Regions from separate parts of the Endozoicomonas sp. ALB091 genome, predicted to be linked through region 2. Evidence: predicted binding sites of a transcription regulator. Region 2 holds the regulator's gene; the other holds the start of a gene.
The links. The regulator sigma-54, encoded in region 2, starts transcription at its own class of promoters, with help from an activator protein. The targets are predictions, from matches to a motif close to TGGCACNNNNNTTGCTNT.

Region 1: nirB (nitrite reductase large subunit NirB) is a predicted target of sigma-54. The motif match lies at 2,325-2,342, and genes of this name have one in related genera.

Annotation. Positions count from the first base shown of each region.
Region 1 covers NZ_JBLYNQ010000003.1:854,207-862,184, forward strand. Annotated here, with positions in the region: gene nirB (nitrite reductase large subunit NirB) at 1-2,281, opposite strand, end outside; gene ACO6UX_RS06665 (YacL family protein) at 2,713-3,078, shown strand; gene pdxB (4-phosphoerythronate dehydrogenase PdxB) at 3,263-4,423, opposite strand; gene ACO6UX_RS06675 (DUF3080 family protein) at 4,553-5,626, shown strand; gene ACO6UX_RS06680 (RNA ligase (ATP)) at 5,737-7,071, shown strand; gene ACO6UX_RS06685 (hypothetical protein) at 7,230-7,978, shown strand, end outside.
Region 2 covers NZ_JBLYNQ010000008.1:658,529-666,506, reverse strand. Annotated here, with positions in the region: gene ACO6UX_RS19245 (tetratricopeptide repeat protein) at 1-69, opposite strand, end outside; gene ACO6UX_RS19240 (type II secretion system F family protein) at 66-959, opposite strand; gene ACO6UX_RS19235 (hypothetical protein) at 938-1,354, opposite strand; gene ACO6UX_RS19230 (hypothetical protein) at 1,407-1,616, opposite strand; gene ACO6UX_RS19225 (ATPase, T2SS/T4P/T4SS family) at 1,653-2,003, opposite strand; gene ACO6UX_RS19220 (hypothetical protein) at 2,115-2,405, shown strand; gene dcuC (C4-dicarboxylate transporter DcuC) at 2,495-3,865, opposite strand; gene ACO6UX_RS19210 (RNA polymerase factor sigma-54) at 4,175-5,638, shown strand; gene hpf (ribosome hibernation-promoting factor, HPF/YfiA family) at 6,015-6,329, shown strand; gene ACO6UX_RS19200 (PTS sugar transporter subunit IIA) at 6,357-6,806, shown strand; gene ACO6UX_RS19195 (hypothetical protein) at 6,945-7,978, opposite strand, start outside.

The sequences.
Region 1 (7,978 bases), on a different contig from region 2:
CACCTTCCAGATTATCCAGCCAGACCGAGGTTCTCTGGAGCCGGTCAGCGGTGCGAATATAAAACATCATGAAACGGTCAATATATTTCACCAGGGTTTCATCATCGAGTTCGGTGGCAAACAAGTCAGCATGCCTGGGTTTCATACCGCCATTACCACCAACATAAAGATTCCAGCCTTTCTCGGTGGCAATAACGCCAACATCCTTACTCTGGGCTTCAGCGCATTCCCGGGTGCATCCCGAAACAGCCATTTTGATTTTATGGGGTGAACGCACCCCGCGATAACGGTGCTCAATGGCAATGGCCATACTGGTACTGTCCAGAACACCATAACGACACCAGGTACTGCCGACACAGGATTTAACTGTTCTCAGGGATTTTCCATAGGCATGTCCGGTTTCAAACCCGGCGTCCACCAACCGCTGCCAGATAGCGGGCAACTCATTCACCCGGGCACCAAACAGATCAATTCTCTGCCCGCCGGTGATTTTGGTGTAAAGGTTAAAGTCTCTGGCCACCTCGCCAATAACAATCAGCTTCTGAGGGGTAATTTCACCACCGGGAACCCGTGGAACAATGGAGTAAGTGCCGTCTTTCTGGATATTCCCCAGAAAATAATCGTTGGTGTCCTGCAGCGGGGCATGGTCACTCTTCAGAATGTAATCGTTCCAGCAGGAAGCCAGAATAGAACCAATGGTTGGTTTGCAGATATCACAGCCCATCCCGCGACCATGCTTTTCGATCACCTGAGAGAACGTTGTCAACTCACCCACCCTGACCAGGTGATACAACTCCTGTCGTGAATGGGGAAAGTGTTCACAGATGTCTTTTTTGACTTCGACTCCCAGTTGCGTCAGTTCATGGTCAAGCACCTGTTTTACCAGCTGGGCACAACCACCGCAGCCGGTTCCAGCATTGGTTGCCCCTTTGAGTGCAGCAATATCCTGGCAACCTGCGGCCACTGCATCGACCAGATCCCCCTTACTGACATTAAAGCAAGAACAGATCTGGGCAGTCTCCGGCAGTGCCGCAACACCCAGTCCGGCACTGGCACTGCCATCGCTTTGAGGTAAAATCAACTCAGCCGGATTGGCCGGTGGCACAATGCCATTCAACATCATTTGCAGTAACGTGCCATAGTCGTCTGCATCACCCACCAGCACCGCGCCCAATACCCGCTTTTTGGTTTTGGAAACCACCAGTTTTTTATAAACCTGTTTTTCCTCATCGATAAACTGATAGCTGAGGGAGCCTTTCGTATTGCCATGGGCATCACCAATACTGGCAACATCCACCCCCATCAATTTGAGCTTGGTACTCATATCTGCGCCGGTAAACTGGCTGCTGTCTTTACCGGTTATATGATCAACCGCCACCTGGGCCATTTGGTAACCGGGAGCGACCAGGCCAAATATCCGGTTATCCCACAATGCACACTCACCGATGGCGTAAATCGATTCATCCGAGGTCAGACAGTCGTTATTGATAACGATCCCCCCTCGTTCACCCCTCACCAGCCCGGCCTGTTTTGCCAGTTCATCCCGAGGGCGAATACCCGCCGAGAACAGCACAATATCGGTGTTTAAAACCTCACCATCAGCAAACTGCATTTGATGGACAGTCCCCTCACCATCGGTAATCAGCCGTGTATTCTTGCCGGTATGGATTTGCACACCCAACGCTTCAATTTTCTGTCGCAGCATGGCACCGCCGCCATCATCCACCTGGACCGCCATCAAGCGGGGCGCAAACTCAACAACATGGGTTTCAAGGCCAAGATCCTTTAACGCTTTGGCGGCTTCCAGCCCCAACAGCCCGCCACCAACCACGGTGCCAACCTTGCTGCTGCCAGCCGCTTTGGCAATGGCCTGCAAATCCTCAATGGTGCGATAGACAAAACAGTTGTCCCGCTCATGTCCCGGTACCGGCGGCACAAAAGGATAAGAACCGGTAGCCAGCACCAGTTTGTGGTAATGAATACGTCTCTCTTTATTGGTGGTTAATTCCCGGGTATCACGGTTAATGGCAATAACTGCTTCATCCAGAATCAAGTCAATGCCGTGTTTCTGATAAAAACCGTCAGGCACCATGGACAGATCTTCTGCACTGCGACCACTGAAAAATTCGGACAGATGAACACGGTCGTATGCAGGGCGGGGCTCTTCACCAAAAACAACCACCTGGTATTGCTCTAATCCACCAGCAGCCACCAGTTTTTCCATAAAGCTGTGACCGACCATGCCATTACCGACCACTACCAGGGTTTGTTTCCCGCTCATTTCGGCTAATTCCCCTTTTAATAAACCAAATTCTTCCTCCCCACATGCAGGGGATATGCCAAAACACGCAAAGCGCTGTCACAACAGGATTTGCCGGAGCGGCAGCTTGTTGCCGGTGGCAAAATGCCTTCAGGTTTCCGGCCATCGATAATCCATGCACCAAAATAAGACCAAAAATGTAAGTGAACGACATTCAGGGAATAATTCTGGTGCATCACACTGCTTTGAGGCATCACTGCAAAAGAACGCTTCAGTACTCACACCCGCTTGCCAGTTGACCTGGCGCATAGGAGGCTTTTAAAGTTTCAGAGAATTCAGGTCGATGAAACCTGATTATTGATTAATTTTGATTGAACTACTTATTGGCAAACCTGCGCAGCCTTCTAAAATAGCTTTCCCGCTTTTATTGGTTTCTCTGATATCACACCACTATGGACTATCATTTCCAGCGCAACTTTTCCGGTCGTCCGGAAGCTCAGTTCTCCATGGACCATGAAACCATGGGCATCTGGCTGACCGAAGAGCTGGGCAGTAACAGGCAACAACTGGAGCACCTGTTACTGGTGGTTGAAAGTCTGGAGAAAGGACAGCGCTGGGAATATTTTGATGATGGCACAGATTATCGCCTTCATCTGACCCGGGATCACGCCGAAGTTCGGGCCGCCCTGCTGGATACCGAAATGGACTGTGAAGAGATGGAAGACCTGGACTATTACGACCATGAATCCATCAGCCACTGTGGCCTGGATGACTTTAAAACTCTCCTGGTTTGCTGGCAGGACTTTCTGAATATCTAGGAGGCTGACCGAGAATAGACTGCCCTACTGCGGTGGCAGCAAATTGGTCTAAAAAGTCGGAATTTTTTAGCAAATAGAACCACTATTTACTAAAAATTTCCGACTTTTTATCCTCAATTTTCTGCCATCCTCGCTACGGGCGCTATTCTCGGTCAGCCTCCTAGGAGAGTAGAATGAACTCCATTCAGAGTTCATCACCAATCCTGAACTGCAATGCCTGAAAGATATGCACTAATTCCGGTGCACAGTCTTTCAACTCCACTCGCAGTGTACTGAACTCCCGACGTTCCGGGTAATCCTTACGCAGCAAATCAAACGTCAGCTTGCGTTGAGATTCTTCAGCCCTTATCAGCCCCTTGCGCATCGTGGCATCATCACGACGAATGTCGTAAACAGAACGGATCGCCCTGGAACAGGTGGTTGAAAAGGTCATTCCCTCACTGAACTTCATCTGTTTCAGTACCGGCAATGGCGTAATCGCAGGCAGACGCACCCTGGCAGGAAGCCCAAAGTGCCGGCACAGTGCCTTGTAAATCATTTCCGTACCGCGAATCTTTCCGTCCAGGCTGTATCCGGCAATATGGGGGGTCGCAATATCGACCCGAGTCATCAATTCCGGGTCAGCATCGGGTTCATACTCCCAGACATCCAGCACAACGGTCAGATCGTCACGCTCGCCCAGACACTGCTTTAAAGCGGCATTATCAATCACAGGCCCCCGCCCTGCATTAATTAACACCGTTCCCTGCTTCATTGCCTTGAGTTGCTGCTCACCGATCAGATAGTGGGTTGGATATGGGCCATCCATTATCAGCGGGGTATGCAGACAAATGACATCCGAACATGCAATCAGTTGATCAACACTGACATAGCGACCACTGTTGCCTTCTGCCAATGCCAGCCAGGGGTCGCAGGCACACACTTCTACCCCAAGCCGCTCCATCATCTGATACAGACGACCACCCACCTGCCCCTTGCCGATAATGCCGACTGTTCGATCACGCAGTTCAAAACCGTCTCGTTCTGCCAGAATATCCAAAGCCGCCAGAACGTATTCAACCACTGCCGTGGCATTGCAACCCGGCGCATGACTGAAAGCAATTCCCCGGCTGGCCAGATACTCCCGGTCGATATGATCAAAACCTGCGGTGGCAGTACCGACGAACTTCAGTGAACTGTTTTCCACCAGCTGCCGACTCACTTTAGTCACGGACCGAACCAGCAAAGCATCCGCATCCTGCACATCCTCCGGTGAAATGTTCCGGCCAGGCAGAGCAACCACCTCCCCCATCGCCCCAAAGCACTCCATCAGCAAGGGAATATTTTCATCAGCCACTATTTTCATACACGATGTTTCATAAAATTGTTGTCATTAACAGCCAGCGCTGACCCTTAAAAAAAGCTAAAAATAATAAACTGGCTATGTTATACCAACATGAAAGCCTCAAAAACAGCATCCCTGCCTGAGGGTCCAGTGATCAAGATAACGGTAGACCGGTTTCCAACCCTGTTATTTGTCTTTGCCCTGATGTTATCCGGATGCTCAGACCACTCCTCGCCTGAGTATTTTCTTGAGGAATACCCCCATCGACTCAGCCGGGTTACCGGTGTCGATATCCCTGAACCAGAGATCGCTATCCCCACGCTGCCCCCGTTAAGACAGCGCGCTTATCCGGCACCCGATCTCCGTATAAAAGCTCTGGAAGCACTGGATTTGCTCAAATGCCCTGCCCTCAGTCAGGCTGTGGCCTACAGAAACAGCAGCCTGGGCAAGCAGATGCTCCCCTCGCAACACTATTTCTATGAGAAAACCCTGTTATCATTGATTCCCCAATGCATCGGCTCTTTACAAAAAACCAATGACAACCGGGAAGTCATTGCCAAACTTCAAGAGATACTCAGCGAAAAACTGGCAACGTTTCCAGCCATTGAGTGGAACCTGGTATTTGCCAATACTGAATTCAGCAAACAGTTGCACAGTCAGGGCAGGTTGCTCGCCATTGACGATCAGGCGAGTTTCCGGGGAACCCGCGAAGCACTTAACTACCTCACCCGATTACTGCCCGATCAATTACTTGAGCCCCCCTATACCGCCACTGATCTGGAACGTCACTTGCAACAGGTTACCACCAGCCGGTACCTGGGAGAACTCATCTACTCCGCTGCCCTGTTAAGTCAGACCCTAAACCATGCTGCCAATATACTGCAGCTTCGTCTGGAAAAAGGGCCTGTTTGCCCCGCTGCTGACCCTGCGGAAGTAGAAAGGCTGCACAATGTCTTTCGACTGTTTTATCGGGAAAAGATTCAGCCCTATCTTGCCAGGGTTGATCAGGAAGGAACCATTATCCGGAATGACTTCAAGCGTCTGCTCTCCCTCTTGCCAGCTGCACCCCGGGATGACATTCAACACTATCTCAGCCTGATCACGCAAGCGTCAAACATTCACAGCCCCTGGTATCAGCTGGAACAGAGCATTAAGCACCATACGACCATCTGGGCTGAATTTCTGGATCAATGTGGCAAAGCACCAGCGTTACAAATTAATTAGCAAAGCTGTCTGAAATTGATCCCAACGGCATGGAAAGGAAACTTTTATTAAAACAAATGGTCAGATTATGTCGCAAATCCCGATCAATTAATTATCAGGAGTATTAGCCAGTGTCCTTGCCCTCCGATAGCCTCAGCAGAGGTGCTGCAAACTTTACTGTTTCCGGCAGTGATTCCGTGCAATCGAGTATTGATAACACTGCTTCTGCAAACAATTCGACTTTTTCTGGCAAGACCGTAGCTGATTCTGGTCAGAAAGGTGAATTTTTACCACAATTGCCGCCGCTCAACACGGAGCCCCCGGGTTTTGCACAAGACATTGCAAAAGATTCAACGTCTATCACTGATCGTTCGATTGCGGCAAGTCAGTCTGACGCTCCCCAGCCATTGGCCAATACGGGCATCCCTGATGATGTAAGAAAGTTAGCAACCATTAGAACCATTTCAGAAATACAGCCTATTAAAAATGCTGATAAAATTGAAGTTGCTACGGTCGATGGCTGGAAAGTGGTTGTTGAAAAATCCGAATTTAAACCAGGCCAATCGGTTATTTTTTGCGAAATTGATAGCGTCTTGCCGGTCAGGGATGAGTACGAGTTTCTCAGAAAATCCTCCCATACAGTCTTACCTGATGGCAGTGAAGGTTTTCGCCTGAAAACCATCAAACTCCGTGGTCAGCTGTCACAAGGCCTGGTGCTGCCGCTTTCATCATTAGGAAATGATGTAACTGTCAATTTGGGGGATGATGTAACCGCAAAACTCGATATAAAAAAATATGAGCGACCGGGAAGCTTATCGGACCGTGACTTTATCAAAGGTTACTTTCCCTTTTTTATTCCAAAGACCGATGAAGAAAGAATACAAAACCTGCATTCTATTTTTGATTCCTTCAAAGATAAAAAATTCTATGTCTCAGAGAAACTGAACGGAACAAGTTCAACATTTTATTTGAGAAATAACGATTTCGGTATTTGCTCAAAGAACTACGAACTGAAAACAGATAGAGTTCACCCACTGGGTAAGGTAGCCAGTAAGAATGACATTGAATCAAAGCTCAGGAGCCTGGGAAAAAATATAGCGATCCAGGCTGAAGTCGTCGGTCACAAAATAGAAGCTAATCCATACGAACTCGAGGAACTCCAGCTTTTTGTGTTTAATATTTATGATATTGACAAACAGTCATATATAAAAAAGGCAGAAATGGAAAAAATATGCCAGGAAATAGGTTTACCCACCTGCCCTGTTGTGTCCAATAACAAGGAGCTGGCTGCAACTATTGATAAGGTATTGGTGGATGCTAACGGAAAATCAAAGTTAAACAATCAGAAAAAACGAGAAGGTCTGGTCTATGTATTCGACGGCAACGATCCGGAGGAAAGAATCTCTTTTAAAGTGGTTTCCAACAATTATCTGTTAAAAGACAATCCCGTCAAAGCAGCACATTAATACATCGTTTCACTGATTTCCCGTTTCTGCTCTACAGCAGTCCCGGGACATCAGCAGCAAAAACGCTGAACAATCCCGGAATTACAAAAATAAAAAACAATTATTCTCATTTTTATCTACATGTGTAATCAGAATCTTTTCAACCCGGAATCCCTGCAATGCCCCCTATACTCACTTCCTGCATAACCCTGACGCCAACGTCTGATTCGGCTGGCACTGATAGCAACATCGACCCGGAGCAGGCTTCTGGCTGGTCACGCTACTGGAATATCAGTAAGTCGATAGCTAAATCCATCCATCCGGGCTTTGACCCCCATCAAGGGTCTGATCAGCCGGATACCCCATGGATACAACTGAATATTCAACCCAGAGAGCTGGCCCTGCGCCTGGTCCAGAAAACCATACCGGCCAATAGCTATCTGAATACCATTAATCAACTCGTCATGGCCTGTATGGCGCTGGCCAGCCTGCCCGGTTGTGACGGGGCTTCTTCAGAGGGGAGCAATCCTGCCAGCACTCATGGTTCGGCCACAGTCAACACCACTGGCAGTAACAAACCAACAAAGCGGGCCAGCAGTCCTGACACAAGTTCAGCACCCACCACGGCAGCCTCAACCGCCCCCACGGGCAGCAGGGGCAAACCGATTCCTGTTGATGGAGCCGCAGTCCTGGCCAAAGTCGGAAAGGATCCCTGTTGTCCAGCCAATGGTACCTACGCACAGACCACTGATATTGATGCTGGCAACCACTCGCCTATCCCGCACTTCACCGGTGAGTACAACGGTAACGGCAATACCATCAGCAACCTGAAGGGCTGCCTGTTTAACAGCCTGGAGGGCAATGGAACAGTCCGCAATCTCACAATTACTAATGGCCATATTGACCGTGCAGGACTGCCCGGGACTAA
Region 2 (7,978 bases):
GACACAGCCGCTGATCAGAAACGCCAGAGCAAAGACTTTAATTGTTTTCAAGGTAAGTACATGAATCATCCCGCAAATGCCTCCAGCATACGCAAAATCGTCGGCCCTACCACCACCACAAAGAAGCCCGGCCAGATACAGGTAACCATGGGAAACACCAGTCGTGTACTCACTTTTGCCGCCTGCAAGTCCGCCCGATGCAAACGGATTGCCCGAAAATCCTGGGTATAATCCCGCAAGGTATCCGACAGGTTGGCACCGTAACGGTGCGCCTCGATCAACGTGCCCACCAGCCCTCGCACCTCCTGCAATCCGGCCCGTTCGGCAAACCGGTGCAGCGCCGCTTCAAGGGTGACCCCAGCATTCAGTTCGGCAGAAACCCCGGCAACCTCACCGGCCATCAGAGGATGGGCCAGCCGCAATTCCGACTGCACCCGCTCCAGCGCCCGGGGCAGGCTTAAACCGGCGGAGAGACAAATAAGCAGCATATCCAGCAACTGAGGCATTCCGGCAATCAGCTTTTGCTGTCGCCGCTGTCGGAACGAATCCAGTAATTTCGAGGGCAGAAACAACCCGAAGGCCGCCCCGATCATGGCCACCAGCTCGGGGTATTCCGGCAGATCACCGGGCAACCAGGGGTGCAGCAGCAGTAACAGCACCCCGAACACCAGGGCCAGCAATGCCTTGAGCGCGTGGTAGACCAGGGATGCCTGTTCCTGATCAAACCCTGCCTGTAATAAACGTCGACTAACACTTATTTGCTCTTTTTCATCCGCTGGCAACAGATACTTGCGGGCCGGTGATAACCACTCCATGGAGCGGCTGCCAGCCACAGCGGACACAGCCACCGGGGCACCCTCCGGCACCATCGCTTTTGCAGGCCTTTTCAGCCTGGAGATCAATAAATACGACACAAGACCAATGGATAACGCCACCATCAACAGGCCAATACCCCGCACCAGCAGCAGTTAGTCCAGCATCTGCTCAGGGAGAGCACCATCACCAGCGGCCAGCCAACATCCAGCATCAGTAAAACCGTTATGGAAAGCAGTGCAATGGCCAGGCAGATGCCCATCAGTTCCAGTGCACGATTCCCTTTACCGGCTTGCAGTAGCAGCAGATCCAGCCCAGCCAACAGAGGATGTTGTTCCACCTTTTGCAGCCAGGGCGGTAACTGCTCCACATAACGTCTGCGCAGCACCTGGTGCATCGGCTGATCGCCCCCCATCTGCTCAAGATGGTGGTGCAGCCGCTTCTGCAACTGGTGTCGTGGACCCAGCAGCAGCACAGCAATACTGACCATAAAGACCGCCATAAAGGTCATGGCCAGCAATAGACTTAATGAGCCAGACATAACCAGTCCCTCCTCTGTTTATGATCTTTCATGGCACTGCCCATGACATCGTTCATGATAAAACCCCTTCAGCAAAAATCTTATCGTCACAGCCAAGCCCACGGGCTTCCAGCTTGTCCATAAAGAGGGGCCGATAGCCGGTGCTGATAAAATCACCAGCAACACCTTTTCGTTCTCCCTTACCAACGTGATCCACACCCGCCCCTGAACGCTCAAACCGGCTGATTTCCCGCAGGACAATATCCCCATGCGTTATGCCCACCAGTTCCTGAACACTTACAACACGACGAACGCCGTCTTACATGCGTTCCAGCTGGATAATGGCATCCACTGCTGAAGCGATCAGCTCTACCACGACATCACCATCCAGCCCCATACCACTCATGGCCGCCATACTCTTCAGTCGTCGTACGGCATCCCTCGGTGAATTGGCGTGCAGTGTGGTCATGGAACCGTCATGGCCGGTATTCATGGCGGTCAGCATGTCGATAAACTCAGCCCCCCGCACCTCGCCCACCACAATCCGGTCCGGTCGCATCCGCAGACTATTGCGCACCAGATCCCGCAGGGTCACTTCTCCCTCCCCTTCAATATTTGGGGGGCGACTTTCCAGCCGCACCACATGGGGTTGCTGTAAAAAATAGGACACCCATAAATTTACCTCTGGAAAGCGGGCAATGAAATATGCGTGTCCTTGAATTTTTTTAAACTGAACTTTTTTGTTTCTTGCCTGCCTTTTTTGCCTTAAGCACAAATACACATGGAAATTATGAATCTATTTTTCGATTACCCGATTCAGTTCTCAACAGCGTTAGTGGTTCTGATATTAATGCTACAAGGTAAGCGGTTTCTCGCAATGTATGTTTTTTACGGTGTAGCTGTTCTATTGTACGTTGTTAAGGCGGTAGGTTTTGACCAATTCTTAGCCGGAGTATTTGTTGGAGTTTTTGCTAGTGGAGAAAAGGACACCCACTTTTATCTACCAAGTCAACTCACTGCGGCTTTTGAGACAACCCAGTGTGGAAAAGCGTTGGTACCCATGCTGCACTGAGCGGGATGTCGGGTATCAGGGCTTTCCTGAACTAGAGCAACGCAGGATCATATTAAAAAAACGCCCCCGCCAGGCGGGGGAGAAAAGGATCAGACAAACAAAATCAGATGCAGCGCCATACCAACCACAAACGCACCAATCATCGGTACCGAGGTTCTTTTCACCACTTCAAACGGTGAGATTTTGGCAATACCGGCACAGGCCATAATGACCGCCGAGATGGGGGACATGGAACGGCCCATGGAAGCGGCAAAGTTCATGGGCAGCAGCATGGCCACCGCAGGCACACCAAAGCTTTTGGCAACTTCTGGTGCCAGGGTGGCAAATGACAGGAAGGCTGCATTGCCAGAGCCCATCATAATGGCCGCAACAGCAATCAGCATGGCCATAAACAGCGTCATACCGGCAGCACCGATACCCAGCCCCTGGGCAGAACCGAGCAGGGAGTCAATGGCACCAATATGTTTTAACCCTGTGGCAAAAATTTCAGCACCGATAATCAGACCTACCACCGGACCAAAAACAGCACCCATACCATTGAGGAATTGATCAAAGCCATCAAGGGACTGTTTCATTTTCCGGGTACGGATCACTTCACAGAACATGCCGGCAAATACGCTGATCAGCATGGCCATGACCAGGTTCATTTTGATGGACGACACCATCATTTTGGAAAAGATCAACAACAGGAAGAAAGGAATCATGGGCAGCAGCGCATATGCCGGGGCCGGGTCTTTCTTGTCACCGTCTGTATGTTCGATGCCCTCGCCCACATGCTCGGCAACCCTGTAGCCATCTTTCAGGTCACACCGACGCTGCCAGACAAAGTGCAGGGCCGCCGCCACCAGCGCCATGGGGACGGTGATCCAGGCCTGATAATCCAGGAAGTATTCGGTAATTTCCAGTCCGGACTGGCTGGCGGCAAAGTTGGCATTCACCTGGGTGACACCGATTTCAAACGCCGCCGGAGAAGCGATCACGGCAACCGCTGAAGCCGGGCTTAAACCGATATTTCTCAGCACCGGATACAGCGTCACCATCAACAGCAAACCGAGACCCGTTGCCGAGGTGACGAACATTTGCAGCACAACACTGAGCAGATAACACAGTGCCAGTACCATATAAGGTGAGCGAAAACGGCTGATGGGCTTAACGGCCAGTCGAACCAGCGCTTCTGAGGCACCGATATGGGACATGTAGCTGGCAAAACCACCACAGGCCATGATGGTCAGACCCAGGCTGGCCATGCGGAAGCTGAATACCGTGTTCATCAGTTGAAACAGGTCAAAGGGGATAAAACCGGTGGCCTTGGCCGCTGGCAGAATGTCTTTTATCCCCATCAACGCGGCGGCACTTAGCAGGACAATACCGGCAATAGCCAGCGAGGCTGATGCACTGTAGTTCTTCACGATGGCGTATATAACCAGTGCAACTACGGGTATGACGATGAGTATATCCACAGGGGAATCCTGAAAATGGCTAAATTTCGCGCAGGTTATTTCTTGAACTTTTGGTTGTAAATGACCAATGTCAAATAATGATCGGGTAGTTTTTTTTAACCATTCTGACAGTCGTTATGACCGAACTTTAAAGGCGGAAAGCGCTTATAAGCCACACAAAAACACACGTAATTTCATCGTATTCAATCTTTGCACATTTTTTGCTAAAGCTATGGTTTCAGAAACGTCTATGGGTTTATAATCAGCCGCACATGGAGAGTAAGCCTCTGCAGCCTCCACGGACAACGAAGTAAAGGTATACGGTTGCCTATGAAGCCTTCCTTACAGCTCAAGATGGGCCAGCAGTTGACCATGACGCCGCAGCTGCAACAGGCCATCCGGCTGCTACAGCTATCGACCCTGGATCTTCAGCAGGAGATTCAGGAGGCCCTGGAGTCCAACCCCATGCTGGAGTCCGACGATAGCCAGACAGAGGACACCGCCAGCAGCACTGAAGGACGGGAAGAGCTCGTTGATCTGAGCGAAAAAGCCTCAGAACCTGAGCCTCAGGAGATGGCGGAATGGTCAGACAGCATTCCCAATGAACTGCCCGTGGACTCCGCCTGGGACGACGTGTATTCCAGCCTGCCGGCCAGCAGCGGTGACGATGATTATGACCCCCTGGCAAAATCCTCCGCTGTGGAGTCACTTCAGGATCACCTGGAATGGCAACTGGATATGGTGCCCATGAGCGACCGGGACCGGCTGATTGGTCTGGCGATCATCGAGGCGGTTAATCCGGATGGGTATTTAACCTGCACGCTGGATGACCTGTTTGTCTCTCTTCAATCCCAACTGGACGATCTGGAGATTGAAGAGATCCATGTGCTGCAACACCGGGTGCAACAATTCGATCCGGTGGGTTGTGGCAGTGTTGACCTTAGAGAGTGCCTGTTGGTTCAACTTCGTCAGCTGCCGCCCTCAACACCCCATTTCAACAATGCAGAAAAACTGCTCACCCGTTACCTTGAGTCCCTTGGCACCCGTGATTATGCCAGCATCATGCGTCATGCCAAACTGAAAGAAGACCAGCTGCGAGAAGCCCTCAGCCTGATTCAGAGCTTCCACCCAAAACCCGGCAGCACCATTGATCAGACAGAAGCCGAATATGTGGTTCCGGATATATCCGTCCGGAAAATCAGGGAACGCTGGACGGTGGAACTGAATTCCGACGCCCTGCCCAAACTGCGTATTAATAATAATTATGCGTCCATGGTTCAGAGAGCCAATAACAGCCGCGACAATGTGTTCATGAAGAACCATCTGCAAGAAGCCCGCTGGTTTTTGAAAAACCTGCAAAGTCGCAATGAAACATTGATGAAAGTGGCGAGCCAGATTATTACCTATCAGCAGGAGTTCCTGGAAAAAGGGGATGAAGCCATGAAACCCCTGGTGCTGGCGGATATTGCCGAGGCGGTGGGGATGCATGAGTCGACGATATCCCGGGTCACTACTCAGAAGTACATGCATACTCCCCGGGGTGTTTACGAGCTGAAGTACTTTTTTTCCAGCCATGTCAGCACCACGGAAGGGGGGGAGTGTTCCTCCACGGCCATTCGGGCCCATATCCGCAAACTTATTGCTGAAGAGACACCGCGCAAGCCCCTCAGTGACAATAAAATTGCAGCGATTCTGGGGGATCAGGGCATCAAGGTAGCAAGGCGCACCATTGCCAAATACCGTGAGTCCATGAATATTCCGCCATCCAATGAGCGTAAGCAGTTAGTGCCTTAGTACATCATTTTGAGGAGTTTGATGTGTGCAATCTCCGTTTACCCTGAGCGTCCTTCGGCTCCGCTTGGATGCACGGACGGAAGGTGATTGGCACAGTCTTTATTCAGGGCATGGTGCTTACGCCCTTCGACTCCGCTCAGGACGAATGGAGTTTGGATGTCATTGATAGGTATTGATAAGGGACGCCCATCAATCACATTGAAACAGTGTTCCGGAATTTTTTACACAAGCTCCGTTGATACACCGTTCAAAAAGCAGTTTTTTTTGTCTCAGGGCATTCCAAGCTGCACCGACAGTGATAGAATCGAACTCAGCCAGTACGAAAAATCCCGCGGACTGGTGATTATCTGGATAATGGGATTCAGGAGAGCGTTACATGCAAGTCAACATCAGTGGGCATCATGTCGAGGTAACAGAAGCTCTGCACGACTATGTGATCAAAAGACTGGAGCGTCTTGGTTCACATTTTGACCATATCACCAATGTACAGGTGACCCTGAGCGTCGAAAAGCTGGTGCAGAAAGCAGAAGCCGTTTTGCATACCCGCGGGGCCGAGATTAATGCCACCGCCGAGCACGAAGACATGTACGCAGCCATTGACCTGCTCTCGGACAAGTTGGATCGGCAGCTGGTTAAACGAAAAGAGAAAGCCCTGGACAGGCAACAGGGTGCCAGTGGCCATGCCCTTTGATTTATCAGGTTGCCATTCTTATTCAGCATGATTATTCACCGCATCCTAACCCCCGAGCGCACCCTTGACGGGGTGCACGGGGCCAGCAAAAAGAAAATCCTGGAATTTATCGCTGAACGCATCAGCAGCGATGCCCCCGAAATCAATGCCAAAGAACTGTTTGAAGCGCTGGTTGCCCGGGAGCGTCTTGGCACCACCGGACTGGGTGATGGCGTGGCTATTCCCCACTGTCGTTGCAAAGCCTGCCCGGAGCCTATCGGTCTTTTTATACGACTGGCGGAACCGGTTGATTTTGATGCGGTGGACCGTGAGCCCGTTGATCTGGTATTCGCGCTGATCGTGCCAGAAGGCGAAAACCAGGAACATCTTGAAATTTTAAGGACGCTGGCCGGGCGATTTCATTCTGCCCTGACCCTTCAGAAAATACGTTCGGCTACCAATACGACAATGCTCTATCGTACTATGAGTGAACAGTGAATAACGTGACAAAAAAGGCCATCATAGGTAATGATGGCCTGAAAGGTTCAACTGATCACAATGCTCTTATCTTTTGTTGTTAACACACTTCTTTGAGTCCCGGACAAAATGCATTGCGGCTTACAGGGTTTTAGCCAATTACCGTTGAACCTTAAGTTGCTCATCAAGCTCACGAATTGCTGCATACCTGTCGGCCTTTGGATCTTCTTTAGTGACTGGCGAAACAGTTGATGGAACAATCGGGGTTTCAGACACAGGGCTTTGAGAATCCTGTCGCTTATGATCCTCGGCCATTTTGATGTCCCTGGCCTCTTTGGCCTTCTGCACTTCAGTAGACTCTTGCTTTCGTGAAAAGTTGTAGGCCACCCAATCTTTGCCATACTTTAACCCAGGATTTATTAATTTATTTCTATATGAAGCCTTTTTTTCCTTGGCAAAATTTTCTTTTGCTTTGTTGGCTTCAACCTCAGCTCGTTTCTTTTCAATTTCAGCAATGTTCTCCAAGGCTTTTTTATCTCTTTTTTCAGCGAAGACAGTACTCGCACGGTGAAGCCCGGAAAGATCGTAACTATCCTGCCCGGAGCAAGGCGAACTCTCTGCGGTACGTGGTGTAATCGGTGCAACAACACCTCGTAAGCGTTGTACAATCTTAAGATCATGAAGCATTTTAGCCCTGTCAGGCTGAAGGGCCAGCCCTCTGGCTTTCATCACATCAACTGTAGCAATTTTAGCTTCAAGCACTCTTTTGACACAATCAGCAACAGGTGTAGGTTTACGCTTGCTTTTGACAACATCAGCCACCACTGCAGCTTCATCCTGGCTTATGACGGTATCAGCGACAGCTTCATCCTGGGTATTGACGGTATCAGCGACAGGTTCAGATTTATCCTTACCTTTGATTGCCTCAACAATAAATTTCAGACCGGTATATTTGTAAACAACTTTGACAACTTTAATTGCCCAGTGCTTCAGCTTTTTGAAGAAGCCACAGGAGCTGTCTTCAGAGCTTTCCGAATTTGTCTGAGGAACAGGTTCCAAAGCCGGTTCGTCCTGCATGACCTCCACCTTGGGACTGGTGTCGCTTTCTATGGGGCTTTCCTGTTCTGTCTGGACAACAGAATCAATAACCGGTTTGATATTCTGCATAGCATCAGCCTTGCGCTGAAGGTAGG